DNA from 2 places in the Heyndrickxia sporothermodurans genome. Region 2 is predicted to be linked to the other one. Evidence: a T-box and tRNA genes for the amino acid it is inferred to sense, from the RefSeq annotation. Region 2 holds a T-box; the other holds one or more tRNA genes.
What was found. The T-box of region 2 lies ahead of trpS (tryptophan--tRNA ligase). A T-box ahead of a tRNA ligase gene usually reads a tRNA of that ligase, here a tRNA-Trp.
Positions count from the first base shown of each region.

Region 1: it has a tRNA-Trp gene. The T-box ahead of trpS (tryptophan--tRNA ligase) is inferred to sense a tRNA for this amino acid. The anticodon was not compared.

Region 1 is NZ_NAZB01000010.1:725-15,883, reverse strand. Features, by position in the region: gene B5V89_RS03705 (C45 family autoproteolytic acyltransferase/hydrolase) at 1-498, opposite strand, end outside; gene B5V89_RS03700 (ABC transporter ATP-binding protein) at 670-1,596, opposite strand; gene B5V89_RS03695 (ABC transporter ATP-binding protein) at 1,600-2,661, opposite strand; gene opp3C (oligopeptide ABC transporter permease) at 2,679-3,698, opposite strand; gene opp3b (oligopeptide ABC transporter permease) at 3,698-4,627, opposite strand; gene B5V89_RS03680 (peptide ABC transporter substrate-binding protein) at 4,769-6,445, opposite strand; gene B5V89_RS03675 (DUF3899 domain-containing protein) at 6,771-7,106, shown strand; gene B5V89_RS03670 (MerR family transcriptional regulator) at 7,143-7,898, opposite strand; gene B5V89_RS03665 (DoxX family protein) at 8,036-8,407, shown strand; gene B5V89_RS03660 (YebC/PmpR family DNA-binding transcriptional regulator) at 8,438-9,157, opposite strand; gene nagE (N-acetylglucosamine-specific PTS transporter subunit IIBC) at 9,405-10,856, opposite strand; gene B5V89_RS03650 (PRD domain-containing protein) at 11,097-11,921, opposite strand; gene B5V89_RS03645 (PTS sugar transporter subunit IIA) at 11,960-12,454, opposite strand; gene B5V89_RS03640 (DUF3949 domain-containing protein) at 12,678-12,938, opposite strand; gene B5V89_RS03635 (gamma-type small acid-soluble spore protein) at 13,027-13,242, opposite strand; tRNA gene B5V89_RS03630 (tRNA-Ile) at 13,597-13,670, opposite strand; tRNA gene B5V89_RS03625 (tRNA-Gly) at 13,683-13,756, opposite strand; tRNA gene B5V89_RS03620 (tRNA-His) at 13,777-13,852, opposite strand; tRNA gene B5V89_RS03615 (tRNA-Trp) at 13,865-13,935, opposite strand; tRNA gene B5V89_RS03610 (tRNA-Tyr) at 13,939-14,022, opposite strand; tRNA gene B5V89_RS03605 (tRNA-Asp) at 14,059-14,135, opposite strand; tRNA gene B5V89_RS03600 (tRNA-Ser) at 14,155-14,247, opposite strand; tRNA gene B5V89_RS03595 (tRNA-Ile) at 14,254-14,327, opposite strand; tRNA gene B5V89_RS03590 (tRNA-Met) at 14,347-14,420, opposite strand; tRNA gene B5V89_RS03585 (tRNA-Ala) at 14,507-14,579, opposite strand; tRNA gene B5V89_RS03580 (tRNA-Pro) at 14,604-14,680, opposite strand; tRNA gene B5V89_RS03575 (tRNA-Arg) at 14,688-14,764, opposite strand; tRNA gene B5V89_RS03570 (tRNA-Leu) at 14,800-14,888, opposite strand; tRNA gene B5V89_RS03565 (tRNA-Gly) at 14,899-14,973, opposite strand; tRNA gene B5V89_RS03560 (tRNA-Lys) at 14,982-15,054, opposite strand; tRNA gene B5V89_RS03555 (tRNA-Thr) at 15,110-15,159, opposite strand, start outside.
Region 2 is NZ_NAZB01000021.1:25,708-42,281, forward strand. Features, by position in the region: gene mecA (adaptor protein MecA) at 1-19, opposite strand, end outside; gene spxA (transcriptional regulator SpxA) at 393-788, opposite strand; T-box leader at 1,329-1,580, shown strand; gene trpS (tryptophan--tRNA ligase) at 1,651-2,640, shown strand; gene B5V89_RS10030 (YjbA family protein) at 2,688-3,434, opposite strand; gene opp4C (oligopeptide ABC transporter permease) at 3,590-4,492, opposite strand; gene opp4B (oligopeptide ABC transporter permease) at 4,505-5,470, opposite strand; gene opp4A (oligopeptide ABC transporter substrate-binding protein) at 5,506-7,233, opposite strand; gene B5V89_RS10050 (ABC transporter ATP-binding protein) at 7,260-8,270, opposite strand; gene B5V89_RS10055 (ABC transporter ATP-binding protein) at 8,267-9,295, opposite strand; gene B5V89_RS10060 (DUF2268 domain-containing putative Zn-dependent protease) at 9,504-10,295, opposite strand; gene B5V89_RS10065 (nuclease-related domain-containing protein) at 10,482-11,339, shown strand; gene B5V89_RS10070 (hypothetical protein) at 11,386-11,667, opposite strand; gene fabF (beta-ketoacyl-ACP synthase II) at 11,820-13,058, opposite strand; gene B5V89_RS10080 (beta-ketoacyl-ACP synthase III) at 13,149-14,087, opposite strand; gene B5V89_RS10085 (hypothetical protein) at 14,291-14,644, shown strand; gene B5V89_RS10090 (ComZ family protein) at 14,695-14,880, opposite strand; partial or broken gene B5V89_RS10095 (BMP family ABC transporter substrate-binding protein) at 14,901-15,811, opposite strand; gene B5V89_RS10100 (hypothetical protein) at 15,933-16,574, opposite strand, start outside.

The sequences.
Region 1 (15,159 bases), on a different contig from region 2:
TCCTGGATTTTTGCGATTCATAAAGTTATAGCCCATCGAAAGTCCCTTTTCGTTCATCCCATCCATTCGTCCAGTGATTCGCTGACTCGGACCTATAATCGCATAACCTTGATCGGTCGGCTGAAAAAACGTATAGCGACCTTCATATGTCTTTGGATGATAATCATAATTACGAATTAAATAATGATCACCCGTTAAAATGGAACAGCCGGATCGAACATAATCTAAGCGATAGCCGCCGAATTCCATCAACACTCGTTCTATCGGCCATTCTAGTGCATCTTGCAAACCAAGCAATTCATCCCATATACCCGGAGCAAAGCGAGTAATTGCTTGTTTTACTTCCTCTACTTCCACAGTAAAGCGCGGTTTTCTTACTTGCCATTGCTTTTCGCGATTTTGAATAATGAGCGAATCCTTTAACTTTTTCCCTTGCATATAGCCAAAATCATAATGTGTGCCGCGAAATTGAATAATCTCACTATAAATTTGCCTCATGTTGATCCCTCTTAAAATTAATATGACTTCATATATTTAGGATACGGGATAATCTGGTGAAAATAAAGGATACAATCTTTTAAAGGACATATTTAGATAACGGAACTCGTGTCTGTCGCCGAATATAACAAAAGACCAAATCAATAAATGATTTGGTCCAAAGGAAATCTATTACTGCTCTTTATATTTTTTAAATTCTTTCTCAGAGCAATATACAAAATGCCCCGGTGTCACTTCACGCATTTTAATTTCTTCGCCTTGTTCATATTGATGGACAGCTGGGTCATATGTTTGGCGTACACGTGTCCGTTCATAATCCGGATCTGGCAATGGAATAGCTGAAAGCAATGATTGCGTATAAGGATGTAAGGGATTATTGTATAAATCTTCTGCTGGAGCTAACTCCACTAGCTTACCAAAATACATAACCCCGATACGGTCACTTATATATTTAACCATTGATAAATCATGGGCGATAAATAAATAAGTTAACCCTTTTTCCTTTTGCAGCTTCTTCATTAAATTAACTACTTGTGCTTGAATGGATACATCCAATGCCGAAATAGGTTCATCCGCAATGATAAATTCAGGATTAACAGCAAGAGCTCGGGCAATTCCGATCCTCTGTCTTTGCCCACCGGAAAATTCATGTGGATAGCGATTGGCATGCTCGCGATTTAAACCAACCGTTTCAAGAAGATGTGCAACCATGTCCATTCTTTCTTTTGGAGATTTGGCTAATCCATGGATGTCAATACCTTCTGCAATGATATCCGCAACTTTTGTACGTGGATTAAGTGACGCATATGGATCCTGAAAAATCATTTGCATTTTTTGATGGAATTTTTTCAATTGTCCTTTTGACTTCTTCGCATGAACATTTTCTCCTTTAAAAAGGACTTCTCCACCTGTTGCATCATAAAGTCGAATAATCGTACGTCCAGTTGTTGACTTCCCACAACCAGATTCACCTACAAGGCCAAGCGTTTCTCCTTTATAAATATCGAAGGAAATATCGTCAACAGCGCGCACTTCATTCGACGATCCCATATTAAAATACTGCTTTAAATTTTTTATTTCTAATAATTTTTCTGCCATTTTTTATTTCGCCTCCTTATTAGGAGCTGACTTTTTATTAGCGTTAAATTTCTTCATGCGCATTTGAACTGCTGCCGGTGGTTCCACTTTTGGTGCATCCGGGTGGAGCAGCCATGTTGCAGCATAATGCGTATCAGATATTTTAAACATTGGCGGTTCTTTTTCATAATCTATTTTCAACGCATAAGGGTTACGAACAGCGAATGCATCACCCTTTGGCGGATTTAGCAAGTCCGGTGGTGTTCCTGGAATGACAAATAATTCTTCATCGTTCGCATCAAGACTTGGCATAGAACTGATTAATCCCCAAGTGTATGGATGTTTAGGATTATAAAAAATTTCATCGACGGTTCCTACTTCAACAATTTTTCCACCATACATAACAGCCACACGATCGGCAACATTTGCAACAACACCCAAATCATGGGTAATAAAAATAATAGAAGTATCTACTTTCTTTTGCAGTTCTTTCATCAAGTCTAAAATTTGACCTTGAATGGTTACGTCTAATGCTGTTGTTGGTTCATCAGCGATTAATACTTTTGGATTACATGCTAGTGCAATCGCAATAACTACACGTTGTCTCATCCCGCCTGAAAATTGGTGAGGGTATTGTTTCATACGAGATTCTGGTTTCGGAATTCCCACTAGTTTTAATAAATTGATTGCGCGTTTTCTCGCTTCGTCTTTTCCTAAATGTTGATGTTTCAACAGTGGTTCCATAATTTGCTTTCCGATGGTCATCGTTGGGTTAAGTGAAGTCATCGGATCTTGGAAGATCATCGAAATATCTTTTCCGCGAACTTTTTGCATCTCTTTTTCTGAAGCTTTTGCAATATCCTTTCCATTAAAAAGGATTTGACCTGACTTGATTTCGGAGTTACCGGGTGGCAACAATCGCATAATGGATTTTGTTGTGACCGATTTACCGGAACCTGATTCCCCAACAATCGCTAATGTTTCACCTTCATACAGATCAAAGCTAACTCCTCGAATCGCTTTAACTTCACCAGCGAACGTATGAAATGAAATATTAAGATCTTTTACTTCAAGCATTTTTTTCATGTTTCTCACCTCGCTCTTTAATCTCTCATTTTCGGATCAAATGCATCACGTAGTCCGTCTCCGATTAAGTTACTTGCAACTAAAATAATACAAATGACAATACATGGAATAATCATTAAGTGAGGTAAGAACTGGAATGTTTTATATCCATCCTCAATCAATGTTCCTAAAGATGCTTTAGGTGCTTGTAAACCAATACCGATAAAGCTTAAGAATGCTTCAAAAAATATCGCACTTGGAATTGTAAACATCGTATTGATGATTATAACCCCTGATAAATTTGGTAATAAATGTTTAAATAAGATTCTGCTATTTGATGCGCCAAGTGTTTTCGATGCCATGACATATTCTTGGCTTTTTAGTTTTAATACTTGTCCACGGACGACCCGTGCCATTCCTATCCATCCTGTGATAACCATGGCAACTGTTATTGATAATATCCCCGGTTCCATAATTAATAGCATGAGAATTACAACAATTAAATTTGGAATACCAGAAAGCACCTCTAAAATACGTTGCATCACGTTATCTACTTGTCCACCTTTAAACCCTGAAACAAGTCCGTATGTTACTCCGATTATCATATCGATAAGCGCAGCTAGGAAGGCAATATATAATGAAACCCTTGTTCCAAGCCACACCCGTGAAAATAAATCCCGTCCAAGACCATCTGTTCCAAACCAATAATATTCTTTGATATGTTGTTCTTTATATATATTGGTTTCAACGCCGCCAATTTTTTGACTGCCATCAAATATTCCAATTTTCTCTAAGCCAGGTATTCTAGGAGGCAGGTTGGCATGAGATGTATTTTGTTCAGTTGGACTAAAGTGTGATAGGTGTGGTCCAATAATAGCCATAATAATGATTAACACTAAAAGGACTAAACTAATAATCGCACCTTTATTCTTCCGTACACGGAGCCAGGCATCCTTTGCGAATGAAAGCTGAGGTTTAGCAATTACTTCACTTTCATGTGGATTCACTGGAGCGGGCTCAAACATTTCTTTAGGTATTTTTTCTAACATTTCAGCCATTATTTTTTCCCTCCCGCTACACGAATTCTTGGATCAATGATTCCGTAAAGTATATCAACAATTAAAATGATTACTGTTAATAAGAAAGCAAAGAAAATGGTTGTTCCCATAATGATAGGAAAGTCATTCATTTGAATTGATTTAACAAACTGCTCTCCGATTCCGGGTATCGCAAAAATTTGTTCAACAACCATGGAACCAGTCATTAAACCAACCGCCATCGGTCCTAACACCGTAATTAACGGAATTAGTGCATTTCGGACAGCATGTTTAAAAGAAATTTCCATTTTTGAATTTCCTTTTGCTTTTGCTAATGTTATATAATCCGAACTTAACACTTCAATTAACTCTGTCCTCATGAATCGGGCAGCTGTTGCGATTGGGAAAATAGCCAATGCGATAGTAGGCATTATAGATGAGGCAAAACTATCCCATGAGGCAACTGGGAGCCATTCTAACTTAACTCCTATGATATATTGTAGTAGTGCAGCAAATACGAATGATGGGATCGATTTTCCTAACACTGCGAGGAATGTACTACCATAATCAATCCATGTATTTTGAAACATCGCTGCTAAAACACCTAGTAATATTCCGAAAATCGTTCCGATAAACATCGCTTGAAAGCCTAGCTGTAAGGATGGTCCCATTCGATTGATGAGCAGTTTCGTAACCGGCTGATTATCAAATTGGAATGATACCCCTAAATCACCTTTCACAATGTTTACCATATATCTTCCATACTGAACTGGAATTGGGTCATTTAATCCATACTTTTCTTGAAGGATGATCTTTTGTTCGTCAGATAGCTTTTCTTCTGCTCGAAACGGTGTACCCGGCAAAAATTTCATCAAAAAGAAAGTAAATGATGAAATAATAAACAAAGTAAGAATTAAATAAACAATTCTTTTTGAAATATACTTTGCCATCAAGCATACCTCCTAATCCAAATAATTTAAAATCTTCTAAATATGGTGATATATAAAGGGGAAAAGAGAGTAATCTTTTTATTGTAAAAAGATACTCTCTTTTTTTTGAAGACCTTCAATATATCCTATTGTCTAATCTTCTTATTTTTCGATTGTTACATTTTTCAACGTATAATCTGGTCCAAATAAATGTTCTTCAAACCCTTTTACATAAGGCTTAATTAATTTCAAGTGACCTCTTTGATAAATTGGAGCAATTGCTGTATCTTCTTGAATTAAAATCTTTTCAGCTTGTAGCAATGTTTCCCAACGTTTTTCAGGGTCATTTCCATATTTCACTTTTGCATCATTGATTAATTGATCATATTTTTTATTTGAATAACCTGTTTTGTTGTTTCCACCATCAGTTACAAATAAATCAAGATATGTCATTGCATCTAAATAGTCTGCTCCCCATCCAGCCATTTGAATTTCATAATCTTGTTTGTCTTGTTTTTGAACACGGATTTTAAATGGAACATTCGTTAATTTAATTGTTAATCCTGGTAAATTCTTTTGTAATTGATCCTTGAAGTATTCACTTGTTTTCTTCGCATTTTCTGTATCATCACTTAATAATTCAAGTGTTAAATCTTTAACTCCTAATTCTTTTAAGCCTTTTTCCCAATATTCTTTTGCTTTTGCTGTGTCAGTAGTTAGTAAATCTCCACTTGCATCACGGAAGTCTTTACCATCAGTAGGACTCTTCGCCACACCTTTAGGTACTAAACCGTTGCTTGGGAATGATCCATTTGAAAGGATAGTATCTGTGTATGCTTTTTTATCAAATGCCATAGCTAGTCCTTTACGAATATTTTCATTCGCTAAAGGTGTTTTCTTACCGTTACGAACTTGGTTGAATTTCAAATACCAAGAGCTTGATTCTACCATTTTTATTGTATCTTTATTGTTTGCATATTGTTTTGCAAATTCTGAACTTAATGCTGCTGTTAAGTCAGCTTTACCTGTGTTATATAGGTTAACAGCTGTATTTGGAGTTTTTGATACTTGTACATTTACTTCTTTTAATTTTACATTTTCTTTATCATAATAATTGTCATTTTTCACATATTTCCATGTTAAACCTGTTCCATCCCAATCTTTTAATACGAATGGACCATTTGCAAGCATATTGTCACTGTTTGTTCCGAATTTATCGCCTTTTTCCGTAACGAATTTTTCATTTAACGGAGCAAAAGTAGCAAACGCTAGTAATGAATCAAGATATGGAACTGCATTTTCTAGTGTAACTTTTAATGTATTGTCATCAACAGCTTGTACACCTAGTTGGTCAGGTTTTGCTTTTCCGTTCATAATTTCAGATGCATTTTTTACTACACCTTGAAACATGTACGCATATTGAGCACCTGTTTTAGGATCTACTGCTCTTCTCCAAGAGAAAACAAAATCTTTTGCTGTTACAGGGTCACCGTTAGACCATTTAGCATCTTTGCGAATTTTAAATGTATAAACTTTCCCATCTTTACTAATTTCAGGTTTTCCTTCTGCAAGTGCTGGTACCGGAACATCTTTGTCATTTAATGTATAAAGACCTTCTAATGTTTGTCCGAATACGATGAAACTTGCTTGGTCTGTTGCTAATGTTGGATCTCCTGTTGGGATTTCCGCAGTCTCAATCATATTGAGAACTTGGTCATTTTTTGACCCGCTATCGCCATTGCTTGAGCTTTTCTTATCGCTTCCCGCACCACATGCCGAAAGTACTAATGCAAGTGATAGGGCAATAGCAGTAAATAGATAAAATTTTGACTTTTTCATTTACTTGTCCCCTTTTTCTTTTATTGAAAAGATTCTAAAAAGCTTTTCTATTAATATTATATAATATTATTCTGATTTGTACATTATTTTAAAAAACATTTTTAACTTTTTTATGACATATTTATAGGCAAAATTACATTTATCTTCTATTTTTTACACTTTTCAATCGAAATATCGTTATAAATGTCGAAATATTGTTTTATATCAAAATAGTTTTAATTTCATTTCACAAAAGTTTTGTTTTAATTTTTATATTTTTTACTATATAATTTTCATTATCTTTATCTCCTCTTTTCCATTTCTTTTATTGAAAGGAATGATTCGATTGGTTAAAAAATATGTTATATGGGTGATTGTTTCACAAATAGTTGTCTTTCTGTTTTCTTTGGTCTTTTATCACTCCATTCATTTATTGGCATATATTAATGTTTCCTTTGTTGTCGGTGCTCTTCTTATATTAATAGCTTTAACAGGCTACATTATAAATAAAGGATTTTTTGATATTGTATTTGCTAGTTTTCAGCAAATGTTTAGTAAAATGAACGATGAAGAACGGAGACCATTGTCAAAATTAATTCCATTAAGGTACCATTTACCATTTACCGTGGGATTGGTTACGATTGTTTTAATGATCATTGCACTGTTCGTATATTATGGATAACAAAAAGGCGATTGGCGCACCAATCGCTTTTTTTGTTTACTTCTTAGTATAAATGCAAATCGCATCCCTCAAAAATTCGGTCATTCCTGGTTGCTTTTCATAGTATGATTTAAATCGTTCATCATCGACATACATTTGTGCAAGTCCTGCGTGGGCTTCTTTGCTGTATTCTTTCCAAGTAAAGGTCAACCATTGTTTATGCAAGTCTGCTGTTTTTTGTGCAAGCTCACTTGATGGATCACCCGTAGCGAAAGCTTCTACTAACGTTTCTATTACTTGTTTCTCTAGTTTTGTGAATCTTTCATATTGATCTTGAGTCATATTCATGAACTTTGCATTGGATTGGTCAATTGTTTCATTTCCGTACTTCTTTCGAACTTCATCACCGTATTTTTCTTCATTTTCCTCAATCATTTTTTTCTTAAAGCCCTCAAATTTCTCTTGATCCGTCATTTTTCTTCTCCCTTCCTTATAGCTAATCGTTTTATTTACATTTTCAATTAATAAATCTAGCTGTTTTCTTTTTTCGAGGAGTTTCTCACGATGATCCTTTAGTGCCTTTGTACTATCAAAGCCAGGAGTGTTCATGATCATTTTTATGTTTTCTAAACTAACACCTAATTCCCTGTAAAATAGAATTTGCTGCAGTCTGTCAACCTCAGTTTGCCCATAGATTCGATACCCTGATGAATTCATCCTTGCCGGCTTAAGAATGTCGATTTCATCATAATATCGAAGGGTTCTTGTACTAACTCCTGCTAATTTCGCTAGCTTTTGCACCGTATATTCCAACTTGATCACCTCCTCTTAATGTAAAGGTACACCTTTACGCAACGTTAATGTCAAATACTTTTTAATAAATTTTATAAGTAATACCCATTTTTTTGACATGGTTTGTCCTCTTATTCATATATTCAATTAAAGGAGGGATGACCATTCATACGAAAATCATTCGGTATTTAGTCGGTTATATTTTTATTACATCTGGAGTAATGAAAATAGTTAGTGAAGATTTGGGGAATTATTTTACTAGCTTAGGATTGCCTTACCCAATTTTACTAATGAATGCAGTAGCGATAATAGAACTTATTTGTGGAATCCTTATTTTAGCAAATAAATGGGTTAAACAAGCATCTATTCCGTTAATGGCCATTATGATTGCGGCAATCCTTTTAACAAAAGTGCCGATATTGCATACAGGATTGATTGCCTTTGCGTTCAATGCCAGGTTGGACATTATTATGCTGGGTCTATTAGCGATTCTTTACAAACAAGATATGAAAAACGTCCCTTTCAAATAACTGAAAGGGACGTGTAGAACAAATATAGTATTATTCGCTCAAATCTACATTATGATAAACTTGTTGAACATCTTCCAAATCCTCTAATACATCAATCATTTTTTCAAATTGTGCTTTTGCATCTTCTGGAAGTGTTATTTCGTTTTGGGCAAGCATAGTTAATTCAGCAACTGTAAATTCCGTGATTCCGGCACCTTTCAATGCTTCTTGTACGGCATGGAATTGATCAGGTTCGGCGTAGACAATGACAGAATCTTCTTCTTCAATAATGTCACGAACATCGATATCCGCTTCCATTAAAATTTCGAGTACTTCGTCCGCAGACTTTCCTTCAAGTCCGATCACAGCTGTTGCATCAAACATATATGCGACAGAACCACTGACACCCATATTACCGCCATTTTTACCAAAGGCTGCACGCACTTCTGATGCTGTCCGGTTCACATTATTTGTTAATGCATCGACGATAACCATTGAGCCATTTGGTCCAAAACCTTCGTAACGAAGCTCATCATAGTTTTCGTCTGAACCGCCTTTTGCTTTTTCAATTGCACGGTCGATAATATGTTTTGGTACGTTATATGTTTTCGCACGTTCAAGTACGAATTTTAATGCTTGGTTAGATTCAGGGTCTGGTTCACCTTGCTTTGCAGCTACATATATTTCACGACCGAATTTCGCATAGATACGACTTGTATTTGCGTCTTTTGATGCCTTTTTTTCTTTAATATTATTCCACTTACGTCCCATTATGAACACTCTCTTTCCACTTTAACTCTACTCAAAAATAGTAATACGAAATAAGCTACTTCATCAAGTTTTTTTCAAAATAGCTACAAGGGAACTTTTCCCATTACTCATCGCTATATTCTTCGTTTACTATTATACATTAAATGTAATAAAAGTATCGAGTAGTTAGCAAAAAAAGTAAGATCAAATGAATGGTGATGAAAAGAAGTGCAAAATCCATTTTAGATTTTGCACTTCTAGTAAACTATTAACCTTTTCTCATTCGATTAACTTCGTCAGCAACAAATTGTACGGATGTTCCAACAATTACCTGAATACTATGTGGACCAACAATATTAATCCCTGGTACTCCAGTTGCCTTAATCTTATTTTGGTCAACAGCGTTCATATCTTTTACTTCAACTCTTAAACGAGTTGTACAATTATCTACAGAAGTCACGTTCGCATCTCCGCCAAGACCTTCATAAATCTTAGTAGCCAATACTGTAAATTTATTATTTTTATCCGTTGCTGTACTTACTCCTTCATTGTCATCTACTATTTCTTCGCCTCTACCTGGAGTTGCCAAATTAAATTTCACAATAATAAAGCGGAATAAGAAGTAGTAAATAACCGCAAATACGAGACCTTGAACAATTAACATATAAGGTTGATTTGCAATTGGAATTTTCAAGCTTAATAAAAAGTCGACTAAACCTGCACTAAATCCGAACCCGGCTGTCCAATGGAATAGGGCGGCAATCATAAGTGATAGACCCGTTAAAATTGCATGGACAAAATACAAAGCTGGTGCAGCAAACATGAAAGCAAACTCAAGTGGTTCTGTAACACCAGTGAAAAATGCTGCGAATCCAGCGGCCATCATCAGGGCTGCTACCTGTTTCTTTTGCTTTGTTTTTGCTGTGTGGTACATTGCAAGGGCTGCTGCTGGTAAACCAAACATCATTACTGGGAAGAATCCTGCTTGATACATTCCAGTAACACCTTTCGTACCTTTGTTTGCCCAGAACTTGCCGATATCATCGATTCCTGCTACATCAAACCAGAAAACAGAGTTTAACGCATGGTGTAAGCCTGTTGGGATTAATAATCTGTTGAAGAATCCGTAAAGGCCCGCACCTGCAGCGCCTAATTTACTTATCGCTTCCCCGAATGAAACTAAACCTGTGAATACTACTGGCCAAACGAAAAACAAAATTACTGATACAACTAGCATAGAAACCGCTGTCATAATTGGAACTAAACGTTTTCCACTAAAGAAAGCCAATGCATCTGGTAATTGAACTTTACTAAATCGATTATACATATTTGCGGCAACAAGACCTGAAATAATACCAATGAACGCATTTCCTATTTTGGCAAAGGCAGGACTAACAGCTTTTGGATCAATGCTCTTTAACATTGCTACAGTATCTGTTGATAATAATGTTGTTACAACTAAATAAGCAACCAATCCACTTAGAGCCGCGGAACCATCTTTTTCTTTCGACATCCCTAAAGCAAGACCAACAGCAAATAGAATTGGAATGTTATCAATAATTGATTTTCCCGCACTAATTAAAAACGCGGCTGCCACATTTCCGGATCCCCAACCTGTAGGGTCAATCCAATAACCAATCCCCATCAATATAGCTGCTGCTGGTAATACAGCAACTGGTAACATCAATGATTTACCCATTCTTTGTAGATATTTCTTCATGGTAACTATTCCCCCCTAATAAAAACTTATCTGATTATTACTTAGTAGTTACTTCATCCGAACAAAACATTTTAATAAAAGAAGTTTTCTATAAAATAAAATGAATAAGAGAAAATACAAAAGATGGCACTTTCTATATAAAGAAGAATTCTATCAAATTATTAAAATGGTTCGTGATGTGAGTACTACTAATTACACTTCATTTCCCCTTTGCCTCACCTCCTTAAATTTTTTGATTTATTAACCCCACTGTTTTCTTAGTCTTTCAATATGGAGGGTAATATACCCTAGTTCATGTTCGGGCAAAGTGATGCGATATGAACTCAATATATTCTTTGCTATTTCTGTGGCACATTGATAGGACAGAGGAAATTTCTTTTTAATCATTTCAATCATTTCATTATCCATCGTATGGAGTTCATTTTGATTCATTCGCGTTAATGCAAATCGTAAATGTGTGATTAAGCGATGATAAGAGATATCGTCTTCATGAATATGGATGTTCAAAAACTCCGTTATTGTTTGAACAATATCTCTAATAATCGTAGTTTGAATAACGGTTTGACGCATATCGCCGCCCTGATCTTTCATTGTGTGAATATGGAGGGCGATATACGCAGCTTCATCAATGGGGAGTTCGATATTACATTTTTCTTTAATATATTTGATTGCCCAAAGACCGATTTCATACTCTTGTTTATAAAGTATTTTTATTTCATGTAATAACTTGTTTTTTAAATGAATGCCTTCCTGTTCTCTTTCTATCGCGAATGAAAGATGGTCGGTTAAGGCTATATGAATATGTTCATTTAACTTTGAACCAATATACTCTTCTGCATAAGTAATGATTTTTTCAGAGATGATAAAATGCTCTTCTGGGATTCGATTCAAAAGCTGTTGAAGTTTTTCATTTTCCTTCATGACAAATAGTTTTTCAATTTTTTGTTGATTGACAACATCATTTTTCTTTTTCCCATATACAATTCCTGTGCCAATTGCTATTTTCTCTTCCTGCCCATCCCTTACTACAACAGCATTATTATTTAGAATCTTTGATATCTTCATCGAGCCATCTCCTTGTTTTCACTATACGAAACAGTGTATTACTTATCGGAAGATGTTATCACTATCGTTTTTCCCTGTAAACCTTCCTTTTCTTCTGTAACAGTATACTGTTTCTTACCTTCCATACTATTAGTAATTACTATCGGGGTTATCGTGCTTTTGGCATTTTTCTTAATATATTCCCAATCCACTTCAATTAGTAGTTGCCCGGCAGAAACTTTGTCTCCATCCTTAACAGCCACATTAAATCCTTCTCCCTTTAAAGCAACCGTTTCTAATCCTACATGGATGAGTATTTCTGAACCATCATTTGCACGTATACCAACTGCATGCTTTGTTGGCGCAACCTGAATGACTGTTCCACTAGCAGGGGCATAGATATTTCCATTCGATGGTAGAATAGCGACCCCTTCCCCCATCATCTTTTGGCTAAAAACTGGATCTGGTACTTCTTCAATTGGAACAATTTGTCCATTAACTGGTGCATATATGTGTAATTCTTCTTTTTCTTTTTTAAAAAAATTAAATTTCATCGTAAGGACTCCTTTTTTCCTATGTTACAAATATTCATGGTTTAGCAAACAGTGATCAAATAAAACTATAAAAAGGCATGGCAGCACAATAAAAGGGTTAACCCTTTTACATACCACCATGCCTGATCGTATCAGTAACATGTGATCAATATCTTATTATTAGGTATATAGTAACATTCTCTCTACAAAAAGACAAGTAAGCGGTAACATTTTTTAAAACTTTTTATCCACGATAAGAATTTCGATGTCGTAGCTTGTAAATGAGTGCAGCGACTAAATTAGATGGCAGGTTCAAAAGATTGCCTTGAAGATTAAAATTTAGTTGTTCTTCCTCGAAGCTCATTTTTTCATACATTTCATTATGGTGCATATTTGCTTTCTTTTTTTGCTCCTTTATGGAAGAAATATTATTATACTCGATTGGGATCATTACGAGGAAATACAAAATTAAAACCGACCATATTATAATAAACGCGATATCCATACTACCACTCCTTTGTAGAAAATGATTGTTTCTACAATGTACTACGGATCGGGAAAGAAAATGTTTCATTCATTTAAATACATTTCTTTTATTTATTTGATCTCATGGATTCACTAATATTCCTTTTTACTTCCTCAACATTTGTATTACTGTATATACTTGTTCCATGACCGCCTGTTGTTTTAGCCAACCATTCCTTCACTTCATTATAAGACATGCCTGACTGCGCATTTTTTCTTTTCACGTCATCAATGCTTGTTCCAGCTACTGTAAATCCGCTATTATTACTTTGGTTTTCGCTCATAATATCCCTCCTAATACTATTTTCCATCATCAATATATTTTTATACTGTTGTCTTAGATATGCTCATAAAGTTTGTTGTTTATGAAAAAACAATGTCCGTTCCTTTCCGCTGCAGGAGCTTGCTTTTTCGCGGTGAGAAGTCGAGCCTCCTCGGCGCTACTGCGCCTGTGGGGTCACGACCTTTCCTCTATGTCCCGCAGGAGTCAAGCTCCTTCCGCTCCAATCCACTCAGCATTTTTAATATTATTTTGTGTTTAAAGAAAAACAACAATTTATCAGAAAAGAAGCTAAAGTACACAAAAAACTAGCTAAAATATGTAGCTAGTTTTTTTTAATAAAGAATATTTTTTTGAATGGGCCTAAATGGACTCGAACCATCGACCTCACGCTTATCAGGCGTGCGCTCTAACCAGCTGAGCTATAGGCCCTTTATGTAAATTTGGAGCGGGTGATGAGAATCGAACTCACGACAACAGCTTGGAAGGCTGTAGTTTTACCACTAAACTACACCCGCAAATATAAAATAATTTTCTATGGGGCGGCTGATGGGAATCGAACCCACGAATGTCGGAACCACAATCCGATGCGTTAACCACTTCGCCACAGCCGCCATAATAATTGACAGGGGTAGTAGGAATCGAACCCACATCAAAGGTTTTGGAGACCTTCGTTTTACCATTAAACTATACCCCTAACTGGTGGAGGGGGACGGATTCGAACCGCCGAACCCTAAGGAGCGGATTTACAGTCCGCCGCGTTTAGCCACTTCGCTACCCCTCCGATAAAGATAGTTATTAAGGGATAAATGATATTTAATGGCGGTCCGGACGGGACTCGAACCCGCGACCTCCTGCGTGACAGGCAGGCATTCTAACCAGCTGAACTACCGGACCGATTTATAAGTTACTTTTATGGCGGAGGAAGAGGGATTCGAACCCCCGCGCGGTGTAACCCGCCTGTCGGTTTTCAAGACCGATCCCTTCAGCCAGACTTGGGTATTCCTCCACTTTATGGACCCTGTAGGACTCGAACCTACGACCGGACGGTTATGAGCCGTCTGCTCTAACCAGCTGAGCTAAGGGTCCATCATTATTTATAATTTTATAGCGGCGGAGGGGATCGAACCCCCGACCTTACGGGTATGAACCGTACGCTCTAGCCAGCTGAGCTACACCGCCATGATAAGAAAAGCGCAAGCGCCTTGATTAGGCGCTGGAGCTGGACAGAAATGAAATGTCATGCTTTCATTTTCCTTTTAAAAAAATGGAGCCTAGCGGGATCGAACCGCTGACCTCCTGCGTGCAAAGCAGGCGCTCTCCCAGCTGAGCTAAGGCCCCATCATACTATTTGTATATTTTGAATGGTCGGGAAGACAGGATTCGAACCTGCGACCCCATGGTCCCAAACCATGTGCTCTACCAAGCTGAGCTACTTCCCGTACTAAATGGCGCGCCCGAGAGGAGTCGAACCCCTAACCTTTTGATCCGTAGTCAAACGCTCTATCCAATTGAGCTACGGGCGCATATTATGAAAGTTATTTTGCTTCGTAAAAAACTTTGGTGCCGAGGACCGGAATCGAACCGGTACGGTAGTCACCTACCGCAGGATTTTAAGTCCTGTGCGTCTGCCAGTTCCGCCACCCCGGCAAGGGTTATCTGGAGCGGAAGACGGGATTCGAACCCGCGACCCCCACCTTGGCAAGGTGGTGTTCTACCACTGAACTACTTCCGCAATTTTGATGAGCCATGAAGGACTCGAACCTTCGACCCTCTGATTAAAAGTCAGATGCTCTACCGACTGAGCTAATGGCTCAAAATATAATAAAGTTTTCTTTATCGATCCTATAACCAGTAATCCAAATAATATATGGTGCCGGCCAGAGGACTTGAACCCCCAACCTACTGATTACGATTCAGT
Region 2 (16,574 bases):
TAATACGTTCGATTTCCATACATCAACTCTCCCTTCTATTTGAAAGTTATGAAGGGACTTGTTCCCCCATATAAGGCTAAGTGTATGCTAAACTGCTTAGGTAAAAGTGTAGAAAATTTCATAATAAATAATATTCTACTCTTGTACTTCTATTTTATGATAAAAAGATGTTAATTGGAAACAAAAACTCTTCCCAATTTTAAATTCCACTAATACCCAAAGGTTTTTTTCTAAAAAAAATTATTGTTTTGCTCATTTTAGCGGATATGCACCAAACATTCAAGACTAAATTTTCAGTAAACATATTTTTATCTTTGAAATAAAACGCCTCCATTCCAATCAATGCTGGTATGAAGGCGTTTTATATTACCTATTTCTATTTATGAAAAATATTAATTAACAAGTTTTTGAGCTTCAAGTAATTGATATGAGCGAACTTTTCGTGGTAAGAAACGACGAATTTCATCTTCGTTATACCCAACTTGCAAACGTTTTTCATCAACCATAATTGGACGTCTAAGTAGTCCCGGATTTTTTTGAATTAACTTATATAATTTTTGTAACGGATACGTATCTAAATCAACGTTTAACTTTTGGAAGGTTTTTGAGCGTGTAGATATGATTTCATCTGTACCATCCTCAGTCATTCTTAATATTTCTTTTATTTCTTCCAAACTTAAAGGTTCCGAAAAGATATTTCGCTCTTTATATTCAATATTATTTTCCTCAAGCCAAGCTCTTGCTTTCCTACATGATGTACAACTAGGTGAAGTGTATAATGTTACCATTTATCATTCACACTCCTTATCTATAAATTTAGTTTCATAATCCTTCAAGGATTAATTATTTAAATTAAAGGCGCTGTTAAATTTGACTGTTGTTTTCCGCTACAGGTGCTCACTTTCCGCTTCAATCAAATAGTGACAAATCAACATTGAACTTTAACATAGCCAAATTAAAATTACTTTAAATAAAAAATCTATATTATGTATTATACACTATTTGTACAACAATGAATATAGTTTTTCTAAAAATGAGTCCAGACATTTATAAAAATGACAACACTGTGACATTAGACTTATAGTCTATTTACCCCTGTAATCAGCCTTTAAACCATCTCTTTTATTCTTTTTTGCCCCCCTTTTCGCCTAACTTTACTTAAATGATTATCAATCTCATTTGCCTTTTTGATTCTGTCATGAGGCCGAACGATTCGACATACTCAGCATACTAGATCATCCTTAAATTATAATTAAAAAACAATTAAAATTTTCATACCTTGACTAAATCTTTTCACTTAGATATAATATGATAAATTTTAAAATATCGAAATAGCAATGATAAAGAGTAGTACATTTGTTTTTGTTTTGTAGAGAGTTTGTGGCTGGTGAAAACAAACAAACAAAACTTATGGAATGGACTTTGGAGCACTAAAAATGAACAGAGGATTCCTCTTATTAGTTTTTGGCGAGTAATCCCACGTTAATGGGATTCCATGAATTATTTCATGGAACTAAGAGGCACAATAGTTTACTTGTGCACTTAGGGTGGCACCGCGGAATCAACCATTCGTCCCTATTATTTAGGCGACGGATGGTTTTTTATTTTGCCTAAAAGGAAATCTAAACTTAATTCGAGGAGGAATTGTAAATGAAAACAATATTTTCAGGGATTCAACCAAGCGGGACAATTACACTTGGAAATTATATTGGAGCGTTAATGCAATTTGTTGAATTACAAGAGGAATATAATTGTTATTTCTGTATTGTTGATCAACATGCGATAACTGTTCCCCAAGATCGCTTACAATTGCGCAAAAACATTCGAAATTTAGCAGCTCTATATATTGCTGTTGGAATAGATCCTGAAAAAGCAACTTTGTTTATTCAATCAGAAGTGCCTGCCCATGCTCAAGCAGGATGGATGTTACAATGTGTAGCAAGTATTGGTGAGCTGGAACGTATGACACAATTTAAGGATAAATCTTCTGGTAAAGAGTCTGTATCTGCAGGCTTACTCACATATCCGCCATTAATGGCCGCCGATATATTATTATATAACACCGATTTAGTTCCTGTTGGTGAAGACCAAAAACAACATTTGGAGTTAACAAGAGATTTAGCCGAAAGATTTAATAAAAAATACAATGACATCTTTACGATCCCAGACGTTAGAATTCCTAAAGTCGGTGCAAGAATCATGTCATTGCAAGATCCAACAAAGAAAATGAGTAAATCTGATCCAAATACGAAAGGATTTATTTCGATCCTTGACGATCCAAAAACGATTGAGAAAAAAATCAAAAGTTCCGTCACAGATTCGGATGGAATTGTTAAATACGATAAAGAAAATAAGCCTGGAATTTCGAATCTGCTTTCCATTTATTCCATTATCGAAAATCGATCCATTGATGAAATCGTTCGGGAATATGAAGGAAAAGGTTACGGAGAATTTAAAAATGATCTCGCTCAAGTACTCATAAAAAAACTTTCTGCGATTCAAGAAAAATACCTTTCATTAGTTGAATCGGATGAACTTGATCGTATATTAGACATGGGCGCAGAAAAGGCCAACAAAGTGGCTAATAAGATGTTAAAGAAAATGGAAAACGCAATGGGACTTGGAAGAAAGCGAAAGTAAAAAAAGTAAAGGTGCACCAGTTAAATCGGTGTACCTTTACTTTTCCATTAATTGACCTTTGGACCATGTTCCAATTCCCAAAGCTTTTCAAAGAATGGTTGTCCTTTAATTAAATTTTCACAGAGATTTTCGTGTTTTTCACTCCAACCTCTTTTCACTTCTTCAAATAGACGATTCCAAACATCATTAAAATCCATAACCTGAATTTCTTGATACTGTTCCGGAGCCCACTCTGTATACCAATAACGAATTTCAGCTGCGTTGTTTGAAGAATGAAGTTGATCTAAAGCCATAAAAAGCAACTGCTTTAATTGCCTTTCTTTCCTTGTTAAACCATACATGCTCGCTGGGTCTGGAGATAAGATATGATGTTCTTTTTCTCCAACTCCCCCTTCAAATTGATAATTAATTGGTTCATGCTGTTCAATCATATCATATACAAGCTGTTCTTGCCGAGGGATTAATCGGCTTTTTCTAATCGGAATATTATATCCTATCGTATCTACAGCTAAAATTCCGTTTCCATCCGTTACAACAAAACAATATTCCAATTGTACCCGTTCATGATTTTTTCTTGAATAGGCCTTTTGATAGACATCATTCATTAGTTCCTGCGGTAAGTCACTCAAATCATTTTCTATGTAATGAAACAATAAAGAATCCACCAATAATAACGGAACTTGATCTAATAATTCGATCGTGTCATCCCTTCTCCATTCGTGGAAATGACAAATGTTATAGCTATTCTCTTCCCCTTCAAACCAATTCACCCATACATCATGTAGATATAGCATCAATTATTACCCCCTTGCATCAACTATTTAACAATCAGTATGGGCATACTTTAGTAAAATTATTCCTTGATTTACATATAAATCATTCACTCTAAGGAATAAAAAGAGAATGAAAAACTCCAATCAAACGATTGGAGTTTTTCATCGGATATTTTCTAATTTTTTGGATTCAGTGCATCTTTTAAGCCTTCACCAATGAAGTTAATAGAAAGAATAGTAAGTGTAATAATTATCGCCGGTGGCGCCCATATCCAAGGTTTATATTGGAGAACGTCAGGCTCCTTTGAAGAAGACAACATATTTCCCCAGCTCGGAACCTCTTGTGGAATTCCGAAACCTAAATAACTTAGACCAGCTTCCGCAACAATCATACTAGCAAAAGTTATACTAGCTTGAACAATTATGGTAGAAAGTACATTAGGTAATAAATGCTTAATAATAATTTTAGAGGATGAGCAACCAATCGATTTCGATGCCAATACATATTCGTTTTCTTTTTCAGCTAATATTTTGCTTCGAACAATACGGGCAACGCCACCCCAGCTAAGAAAACTAATGACGATAATAATTACCCAAACACCTGATAATTTACCGAATAAAATAGCACTTAGAACAATAACGAAAACAAGAAATGGGAAATTTAATATAAAATCGGTAAAACGCATTAAAACGCTATCTATTGCACCACCAAAATATCCTGCAAGAGAACCAATGATTGTTCCAAATAGTATGACAAAAAATGTACAAGTTATTCCAACTAATAAGGAAACCCTGCCACCATATAGTAGACGTGTAAATACATCTCTCCCACTTTTATCGGTTCCTAAAAAGTGCTCGGATGATGGAGATAAAGACATTTGTCCAATATTAACCTTTGTTATGTCTTGAGTTAAAACGAATGGTGCAATTATCGAAACAATTGTTACAGCCAACAAAAATATTAAACTCACCATAGCCAATTTATTTTTTACAAATTTCCGCCTTGCAACTGCCCAAGGGGAAAGACTTTTTTGAACGCCGCCTACATTCTGACTTGATTTCTTAGTTACAATTTCCATGTCTTCCCCCCCCTATTCTATTCGAATTCGCGGATCAACGACCCCATACAATATATCAGCAATTAAATTCCCGAATAATGTTAAAAACGAGAACATCATTGTCAAAGTCATTAATACTGGATAATCATTCGTTGAAACTGATTCAATGAATAGTTGTCCAATACCAGGATAAGTAAAAATTGTTTCAGTTATGATTGCACCACTAATAACGGATACAACATCAAATCCTAAAAATGTGACTAGCGGGATTATTGAATTCCTTAAAATATGAACATTATAGATTTTACTTTCTCTAGTACCCTTTGCTCTTGCTGTGCGTACAAAGTCTTTACGACTATTTTCAATAATATCATTTCGCAAAAATTGTGTATAACTGGCTGTACTTAAAAGACCGAGAACAACCGCTGGTAAGACAACATGATGAACTCTACTTAACCAATAATCCAATGTACCAGTAGAATACATAATATCAACCGAACCATTTGATGGAAAAATATTTAATTGAAATGAAAAAAAGTATATTGCAAATACAGCAGCAACAAATGATGGAATAGCTAGACCTAAATAATTCAAACCGCCAATTAAATGATCACCAATTGTATAAGGTTTTCGACCAGCATATATGCCCATAATAAAAGCTAATATGTAGGTAATTAAAAGCGACGAAAATCCTAGAAAAATAGTATTTGGAATTCTTTCACCTATTAGATCAGAAACAGGCATTTTATAACGTGAGGAATTCCCAAAATCCCCTTGAACAAAATTAGAAACCCAACGAAAATACTGAACATGGATCGGATCATAATATCCTAATTTTTCACGCATTTCTTTAATATATTCTGGATTCGTATTTGTTGGATCAATTTCTCCACTGAAGGAATCCCCTGGCATTAACTTTGCCAGGGTAAACACCACAATGGAGATAAGGAGTAACATTGGAATCATGCCCAAAATTCTTCTTATGCTATACTTCAACATGTTCATTCTCCTTATCTATTACCACTAAAAGTAAATTATTGTTCAATCCACCATTCATGTGGTCTATTCGTTCCGGATACATCTAATTTAACACCTTTTAAACGTTTACTTACTGCATATACTTCATCAGTTTCACCAATAGGTATCATTGGTAGTTCTTCGTTAACCAGTTTTTGCCATTCAACATACAATTGTTTACGTTTTTCTTGATCTGTTCCAACAATTTTAACATCTAATGCATCAGCTAATAATTTATCGTTTTGTTCATTTACCCAACGAGGATAGTTCCAAAGTGCATCAGAAGTCCAAAGTCCAGATGGATCTGGGTCCGTATCAGTACTCCAACCACCGTAGAATACTTCTAGGCTTTTATCTGCTTTATCAAGCATGTCATAGTAAAGATTTGAATCAATCATTTTTAACTTCGTTTTCAGTCCTACTGCTTCCCAATATTGAGTTAATGCTTTTGCTCGGGACTCAAATGTTGGGTTATCTGTTGCATAGTGACTGAAGTTTACGACAAATTCCTTACCGTTAGGATCTTCACGGAAACCATCTCCGTTCGTATCTTTATAACCGGCTTCATCTAACAATTTCTTTGCTTTTTCTGGATCGTATTCATACTGATTTGGTAACTCACTATTGTCAGCAGCAATCCAGTGTGCTGATGGTACAGGACGATTAACAGGTTTTCCTAATCCGAAGAAGAAAGCCTTTGTCCATTCTTCACGATTAATCGCATAAGCCATCGCCTGACGTAATTTTTTATTTTGATATTTATCAAAATTCATTACATTTTTATTTTTATCTCCATCCCATGTACCTAACCTAAATCCAACATAGAAATAAGATAAACCTGGAGCTTTTAACACTTCGACATTATTAAGCTTTTTAACTTCATCGTAAATACTCATATGAAATTTAGTTAAATCAAGTTTTTCATTTTTAAGTTCACCAACAACAAGACTAGGATCAATAACTTTTAATATAATCTTTTCAATATGTGGTTTACCTTGCCAGTAATCCTCATTTCGAACAAATTCAATTGATTCCCCAGGGACAATTTTATTTACTTTAAATGGTCCTGTCCCGATTGGTTTTTGACGAACTTGAGGAGATGACATCATATCTTTTACAGCTATACCTTCAAATTCTTTTCTAGACATTGGATGTGTCCAAAGATTTTCTAAGTTGTTTACACGTGCTTTATCAAAAGTAATTTCTATGTTATAGTCGTCAATTTTTTTCAATCCAGTAATTGTTTTTGCTTTTTTATTACGATATGCAGGTGCACCTTCAATATTTTTTACATTTTCATAACGTGGACCTTCATAATCTTTATTTGCAAGTGTTTCTATAGCAAAAATCCAATCATCAACAGTTAATTCTTCCCCATTATGCCATTTAACACCTTTTTTAAATGTAAATTTATATACTTTATTATCTTTAGTTTCCCATGAAGCAATATTTGGCTGTGCTTTTAATTGATCATCATATTTAATTAAGTCATCATCAAAAAAGTCAACAACCTCATGATCTACTGTATCTTTTTCAAAATTTATATTGAACAACCCTTTTGGAGCACTATCAAGTGCATAAACCAATGTTCCTCCATCTTTAGGAGCGCTTGCATTTTCGCCTTGTTTATCTGTGTCTTTGCCTTTTTCATTTGTATTTGCCTTATCCTTTCCACCACAGGCAGCAAGAAAGATCGACAACATAAGCATTAGCGCTGTCAATAGCAATATCGATTTTCTTCTCAATGTTATTCCCCCCAAATATTTATTTATTAATTATAAAGTACACAAGCAACTTGGTGACCAGGCTTCACCTCCTTTAAAGTCGGTTTCACCCTGGAACATTCCTCTTTCGCAACTGGACATCTCGTATGGAACGGGCAACCTGAAGGAGGATTTACCGGGCTCGGTACATCGCCTTGCAAAATGATACGTTCTTTCCGTTTACGAGGATCAGGTTCCGGTATTGCTGAAATTAATGCCTGTGTATATGGATGTAGCGGTTCTGCATATAAACTATTTTTATCTGCTATTTCAACTAAGTTACCAAGATACATAACCCCTATGCGATCACTCATATGCTTAACTACACTCAAATCATGAGCAATAAATAAATAGGTTAAATCAAATTCATCTTGAAGTTCTTTTAATAGATTCAGTACTTGCGATTGAACGGATACATCAAGAGCGGAGACTGGTTCATCTGCGACAATTAATTTTGGTTTTAAAGCTAACGCTCTTGCAATCCCAATTCTTTGCCGCTGTCCACCAGAGAACTCATGTGGATATTTATAATATGCATCCCCCGGTAATCCCACCTTTGTTAATAGTTCCATTACTTCATCTTTTAATTCTTTCATGCTTTTATTAGAGAAATTTCTTATTGGCTCAGATACAATGTCTCCAACCATTTGCTTTGGATTTAAAGATGCGTATGGATCTTGAAAAACCATTTGAAAATCTTTTCTAGCTAATCTTAATTCTTTTCCTCGTAACTTTGTAATGTCTTTTCCATCAAAAAATATTTTACCTGAGGTTGGGTCTAACAGCTTTAATATCGTTCTTCCGGCAGTAGACTTTCCACAGCCTGATTCACCAACTAACCCTAGTGTTTCGCCTTTATTTATTTCAAAACTAACATCATCTACAGCTTTTACTTCTGCTATCGTCCTTCTAAAAAAACCACCCTTAACCGGATAATAGGTTTTGAGATTTTGAATGGCTAATAATGATTCCGGATTTAATTCTTCCTTTACCTGATTTTTTGTAGCAGTATTGCTCATTGTAATTTCGCCCCTTCTTTCGGCATGCTAGTCTCATATAGTAAGCATGAAACCTCATGACCTGCATCTGTTTCGGCAAGCTGTGGAGTAATGCTTTTGCATTCCGGCATTGCTTTCGGACATCTATTAGCAAATCGACAGCCTACTTTAGGCATATTTTTCAATGAAGGTACAATTCCCTCAATTGAACTAAGTACTTCCACATCTTCATCCATTTTCGGGATAGCGCCCATTAAAAGCTCTGTGTATGGGTGCTTTGGATTATGAAATAATGTATCTACATCCGTTCTTTCCACGATCTTCCCAGCATACATTACGATAACTTCATCACACATTTCCGCAACTACACCCAAATCATGGGTAATTAAAATGATTGCCATATTATTTATTTCTTGAATTTCCTTTAATAAATCAAGAATTTGAGCTTGTACAGTAACGTCCAAAGCAGTTGTTGGTTCATCTGCAATTAGTAGTTTTGGTTGGCATGCTATAGCAATGGCTATCATGACACGTTGCCTCATCCCGCCTGATAATTGGTGAGGATATTCATCAACGATTTTTTCCGGTCGAGAGATTCCGACACTTTTCAAAAGAGCAATACTTTTTAATCTAGCTTCTTTTTTAGTAATTTCCATGTGATTGAAAAGAGTTTCCTGAAGTTGATAACCAATTGTAAAGACTGGATTTAATGATGTCATAGGTTCTTGGAATATCATAGAAACATCTTTTCCACGAAATTTATTCATTTCTTTGTCAGATAGCTTTTCTATGTTTCTCCCATCAAATATAACTTCACCTGCACGAATCTGTCCGATTCCCTTTGGTAAAAGTTTCATAACGGATAAAGACATAACACTCTTACCACAACCTGATTCCCCAACAACACCGACAATTTGCTTTGGCTTAACACTAAAGGAAACATCATCAACTGCATTATGTAGTTCACCATCTATTTCAAATGCTGTTTGTAAGTTCTTCACTTCTAAAATTGGTAATTGATTATTGAAGTTTGTTTTTGTACTCATCGATACACCTCAAACTCTTTTATTATTCTGAATGTTATTATATTAAACAAAATTTTATTACAATAAGATTACAATTGCAAGAACTTTTTAAAATTTCAAATGTGGGTGAATGTTTTAATTGATTAATAACTAGATAAAAATATTTCCATCAACTGGAAAGGACTGCTAAATGGTATTAGTTAATTAAAAAAACCCATTACACATGGGTTTAGTCATCAAAAATATTACGTGTGATAAAATTTTCAGAAGTACTTGAAAACATTTCACCTATTGAATATATATTATTTTTGCTATATTCCGAAATTATTTTATAACCAATCGCATATCCCATCATCGTTGGAACAAATTTTCTTCCAAAAAGGAGGTTATCATGTGTAGGATCTTTCTTTTTGATCGTTAATCTGTCTTTAAAATCACTATTCCAAAATCGTTTAAGTAATTTGTCTGAATAGACTCTTGTCCATGGTGCTAAGTAATTTGCTCCGCAATAATGTTCTACTGCATATTCAGCTAATCCCTCTAATATCAATGAATCGAGTAATGTATAATTTAAAGGATCCCCAGACATATAAGACATCCTTGTTGCATGATTGTATTCATGGACAAAAAGTGATTCCCATTCCTTTAAATCCTCTGTAGGTCCAAGAAATAAGATCATTTTATCTTTAAACGTTACACCCGATTTTCCATTTGTTTGACGGATAAGCGATCGATTCAATCCGTTTATCGGCAAAATATAAATTTTGATTTCCGGTCCATTCCATAACTTTTTATACTTTTTATAAAACTCGTTTATTTTCTCCCATGCGTTTACAGCTTTTAATTGTTTGAAAATGTTTTTTGACATTTTAGATGGTCTGTACATACCAAAAAACAACAAGTAGTCATAGTACGCTCTGGCATTTTTTACGGCTGGATCGATTTTTTTACATATTTCCTCCGGTTGATCAATTATATCCTCTAACCATGCATCTGTTCGAACTACCCCATTTTTCGTCACCTCGCAATATCTCCTTTTATCATATGTGGATATTACTTAAAGTTTTATTGCAATTTTCGCAAAATTACTTGTACAGATTTGATATATCATTTAAAATGATGGGAAATAACAAGAAGGGAGTGCAATATTATAAAAGCTCGCAAGGAATCCAAAGAATTACTTTCATTTCGGTATCTAAACAAGAGGATGAAATTATTAGAGGCTGACTTATCTTACTTTATCTATCTTGAAAAAGGCTTTGCTGGTGAGAAAAAGTTTGACAATATGATTAAAGAGCATATTTCTATTGAGCATATTGTATTAAATGACTTATTACTTGAACACAATAACACCAAATTCCAAATCGATTCTCTTCTATTTCTTTCAAATACCATACACTTTTTCGAAATTAAAAATAATGAAGGTGATTATTATATTGATAATGATCTATGGTATAAAAGTCCAAAGAAGGAAATAAAAAATCCACTTCATCAACTAAAGAGAAGTACAACCTTACTAAGAGGACTCCTTCAAGAACTCCGTATAAATACCCAAATAGTTGAACACCTTGTATTTGTAAATCCTGAATTTCATCTTTACAATGCTCCCATGTATTTACCTATTACTTACCCCACACAACTTAACCGTATGATGGATAAACTTAATAGTTTAAACAATTCTAAAATAAATGAAAATCATATCAAATTAGCAAATCAGTTATTAAACCTTCATATAAATGAGCCTTCATACTTCAGACTACCAGATTATACATTTGATCAGCTTACAAAAGGGATTACTTGTGCTAACTGTGATGCATTTATAGATAGATACCAAAAAACAACGATTAGATGCAATCATTGTGGATTTAAAGAAAATATTACAAATGCAGTTATGCGTAGTATCGATGAATATTCTCTGCTCTTTCCTGATAGGAAAATAACTAAAAACACGATCCAAGAATGGTGTAAAATTGCATCCCATAAAACAATCAAACGCATTCTTACAAGTAATTACAAACAATTAGGTAAGAGTGTATCAACACACTATGTAAAACAAGGTAATTAACATGTTTTTTTGAGAAGGTGTGGTAGTAATTTGACAATTCATCCAATTAGGCGTTCCCATTACTACCCATTCTTCCTGCCCATTGGACCGCTACTCCTCTTACCGGACCCATAGTCATACATGTTCCTTTTCCATCGGACCGCTTCTCTTCTTTCCGGACCCATAGCCTCACGTGTTCCTTCTCCATCGGACTACTTCTCTTCTTTCCAGCCTCATAGCCCCACGCTTTCCTTCTCCATCGGACCGCTTCTCTTCTTTCCAGCCTCATAGCCCCACGCTTCCCTTTTCCATCGGACCGCTTCTCTTCTTTCCGGTACCATAGCCTCACGCTTTCCTTCTCCATCGGACCGCTCTCTTATTCTTATTCCACCTTATACTGATTTTTCAGCCTAAAAGTGCACCCTGCTCATTCTTTGTACAGTCCTAAATTACTAAAAAATAAAGAAAGGACAGAGAATTATCCCTGTCCTTTATCAAACATTATTCATATTTTCTAAAGACGATTGTTGCGTTATGACCGCCAAAACCTAAAGAGTTACTTAGAGCAACGTTAACATCTTGTTTGCGAGCTCCGTCGGAAACGTAATCAAGATCGCATTCCGGGTCTGGTGTAACTAAATTAATTGTCGGCGGAATAATTCCTTCTTTAATTGCAAGAACCGTCAGGATAGCCTCTACTCCACCGGCAGCACCGAGTAAATGGCCTGTCATTGATTTCGTTGAGCTTACAGCTAGTTTGTAGGCATGTTCACCAAATACTTCTTTAATTGCCATCGTTTCATATTTATCATTGTATTCCGTGCTTGTACCGTGAGCATTAATATAATCAAGTTCCTCAGGTTTAATATTGCCATCATTAAGTGCCGCCTGCATCGCACGGACACCGCCTTCGCCACCCGGTGCGGGTGCTGTAATATGATGGGCATCACCTGTTGCACCATACCCTACGATTTCTGCATAAATCGTTGCTCCTCTAGAAAGAGCATGGTCTAATTCTTCTAAAATAACGATACCTGCACCTTCGCCAATGACAAATCCATCACGATTTAAATCAAATGGGCGACTAGCTGTTTGAGCATCAGGATTTGTAGATAAAGCTGTATTTGCACAGAATCCTGCAACAGACATACGAGTGATTGGAGCCTCGGCACCACCTGTAATCATGACGTCCGCATCACCGCGTTGAATAACTTTAAACGCATCACCTATAGAGTTTGTTCCAGTGGCACAAGCCGTTACCGTACATGAATTTATTCCTTTTGCTCCAAGAAAAATTGATACTTGGCCCGCAGCCATATCAGGGATCATCATCGGGACAAAAAATGGACTTACACGACGATAACCACGTTTTTGGAATGTTTCAAATTGGTTTTCAAATGTTTCCATTCCACCAATACCAGAGCCAATCCAAACACCCACTCGATTTGCGTTTTCTTCATTTATAGTTAAATGAGCATCTTTTACAGCCATCATCGATGCAGCAATTGCATAATGCGTAAATCGATCCATCTTTCTTGCTTCTTTTCTCTCAATAAACTGCTCAATATCAAAATCTTTAACTTCCGCTGCTACTTTTGCTGGATAGTCATCCGCATTCACTCTTGTTAATGGGCCAATACCAGATTTACCTGCAATGATATTTTCCCAAGTAGTTTTTGCATCATTTCCAACAGGAGATACTGCTCCAATACCAGTAACAACTACACGTTTGTTTTCCATTTTCGGATCTCCTTCCAAATCAAGAAGATTTTCTATTTATTATATCCTTTTTACATAATACCCTTTACTTATCGAAATTTCCAGTAACACCTACCGGCCCCATTTTAATGCGATGGCACCCCATGTAAGCCCGCCGCCAAAACCGACTAGAACGATGACATCATCATCTTTGATTTTACCTGCTTCATATTCTTCAACAAGTGCCATTGGAATGGAGGCTGATGATGTATTCCCGTATTTATGGACCGTCTTAGACATTTTTTCAATTGGTAAGTCTAAACGTTGTCTAGATGCTTCCATAATTCTAATATTTGCTTGATGAGGAATAAGGAAGTTTACGTCCTCCTTCGTTAAGCCTGCCTTTTCAATTACATTGACACATGATTCGCCCATTTGCCTAACAGCAAATTTAAAGACTTCTCGCCCATTCATAATGATATGTTTGTTTTCGTCTTCGTACAAATATTTTCCACCAGAACCATCAGCACCTAGTTCGAAAGCTAGAACTCCTCTTCCTTCAGAAACCGGCCCCATAATAGCTGCGCCTGCTCCGTCACCAAAAAGAACAGCCGTATTACGATCTTCCCAATTCGTAATTTTTGATAATTTTTCAACACCTATAATGAGAACATATTTATATGCATTCGTTTCAATAAATTGTTTTGCAGTAATTACTCCATACATGAATCCGGCGCAGGCTGCACTGACATCCATTGCAGCTGCTTTTTTCGCTCCTAAACGATCTTGAAGCATGCAAGCAACAGATGGAAATGGCTGGTCAGGTGTAACTGTCGCAACAAGGATTAAATCAATCTCTTCCGGCTTTATGTCTGCATCTTCTATTGCTTTTAATGCCGCTTCATACGCCATGTCAGATGTATCCATGTCTTTATCTGCTATTCGACGTTCCTCAATACCAGTACGTGTACGAATCCATTCATCCGATGTATCCATCATTTTTTCTAAATCAAAATTTGTTAAAACCTTTTCAGGACTGAACTTCCCAACTCCAATTATTCCTGCGTTCATCACGTGCATCTCCTTTTTAAAGGCAAAAATATTATTTATAGTTAATCTTATGACCTGCTCCTAATTATAGCAGTTAATTTTATTTTTGTCACTTATCTGTTTTGGAGAAAGCATGATATTCATCTATCCCCAAAATAATTATTTGCATATTTTATATCGATGAGAATTTTAAAAGAGACTTTAAAAAGGAGGTGTATGTGAAAATGAGTGAAGAAATTACCCCTGAAGTGGAAGATAATATTGAAAAGATTGAAGAAGAGAAAAAAGAAGAAGAAAGTCTTCATCCATTTGATCGAATGTTTTTTGGTGGTGGTGGACCCGGGAACAGACGCCCTTTATTTGATCGACCAGTTCAACAAACAGAACGTTCCAATGAAACAGCGAACGAAAATGATATGTTAAGCAGTATATTAAATCATCCAAATCTTAAAAACATCAATTTAGATGAAATGATGACGCATGTTGATAATTTAATGACATCCCTCGGTGAATTAAAACCGATGTTTCAAAAAGTTTCCCCCTTAATTAGCAAGTTTATTCAGAATTCAAAAGAATAGGAATGGATGAGAAAGAGGCCTTCGCAAATGAAAGCCTCTTTTTACGTACTCTATTTACTTAATGCGTCCTTTTTCCCTAATTCATAGGCTTCATTCATTACTTTAGTAAAGAGCTCCATGAATGGTTGTAGTAATTCAAAAGAAATTTCAACACCAGCTTGATCCAATTTCTCTTTTGCCTCTGGTAAGTATTTCATTGCAATTTGCATAAATTCCATTGATTTGTCTTGATCCATTATTACATCCTCCACTTTTTCTAACTAGGTAATTTTCCTGTTTTTTTGTATTTTTGAACATTGTCACGAATTTTGTTTTGAAATTTTTTATCAACTAGTGGACTAAATTTCCCCATAACAATTACACCATCTTGAAAGTCAAATGAAAGATTTCCGGATGGAAGTTCACCTTCGGCATATTTTCTTGCAACAATATCGTACAGTTTACTTACTTGTTGCACAGTACTCGTTAAGACGGTATTTTTCCCTAATTCAGCTTGGTCTGAAACATAGCCTATTGCATAAAGCCCTTTTTCCTTTAACCTTTCAATAACGGGTATATTAAATCCATCTCCCGCAGGATAAACAACATCTACACCTTCAGCGATTAATTGATCGAGTAGAGCTAATGCTTTTTGACCATCATCCCAATTGTCTGTGTAAATAATTTTCATCTTTGTTTGAGGATCTTCAAATTTCGCACCGTTAACAAACCCTTTTATTTCCGGTTGCCAACTATGTGTTCCAATAATTCCAATCTTTTTTTTGGAACTCATATGTGCTGCGGTCATCCCGCCGAAAAAGCCCATCGCATGTCCTTCAAATTTAATGCTTGTTGTATTCTTTTTTTGGCTTCCCCGTTAAAACTAACAAAATGAATGTTCGGATACTTATTTGCAATTTCATTAAAGGTATTTGCATATTCAGCACCATGACCAAAAATTAAGTTCACTCCCTTTTGACTTAATTCCTGGACAGCTTGTTTAATCGCGTAATCACTTTCAATGCCTTCCCGATAATATACATCTACATTGAAATTATTTTGAATATTTAATATCCCTTTATACCCTTTTGTACCCCAAACTTGATCATTTATCGTTTCGGGAACGAGCAGTCCAACCTTTTTTATTTTACCCTTTTCAATAGGATTCGAGCAACTGGCCAGAAGCATAACGAGAACGAATAATACTACTTTTTTCTTCAAATAGTAAGCAACTCCTTTTTCAAGCAGCACAAAAACATACAAATAAATTCTTTCTTATTTTACTTGTATGCTAAAAATATGAAAAGATTTATTGTTTTTTTCGAGAATAGCAAGCGATTTGTTTATCAATACCTTCCTTAAATGATATTGATTCTTTTACTTTAAGAATTTCCACATTGTTACGGTTCATTGATTCACTTTGCTCTGGTAATGGATAAGAGGGGTTGAGATAAAGAACACATTTCCTCCAGTTATCCCCTGTCTCACTTTGCAAATAAACGGTTTTACCACAAAACTTATCATCCATATTTTCAAGAATTGAATGGACAGCATCCTCAACATAAATCGCATCCATTAGATCATCAAAATAGCTATTCAATTCAGATTCTGAAATGATTTGCTGAAATAAAAAACAATTGGGCTGCCATGGACCAAAAATAGTTGGCAATTGAAATTCAATGACTGGAGTTTCTTCACTATTAATTACTTCATTTTTCAATTTCTTATAAAAATGTTCATTAGCTTTACGTTCATTTGAGGACCATTTCACTGGAGTTATGAAAATAATCCTCTCAATAGATGATTTTGATTCTTCATAAAGCCTTTGCAAGTTAATGGTCCAATCCATTATTAGTTTCTCATTTTTTACGGTAAATAAATCGTATAAAGGTATAAACCAAATATAGGATTGATCGTTTAAGTCAATGTTAGTATTGAGAGGTTGATAAGT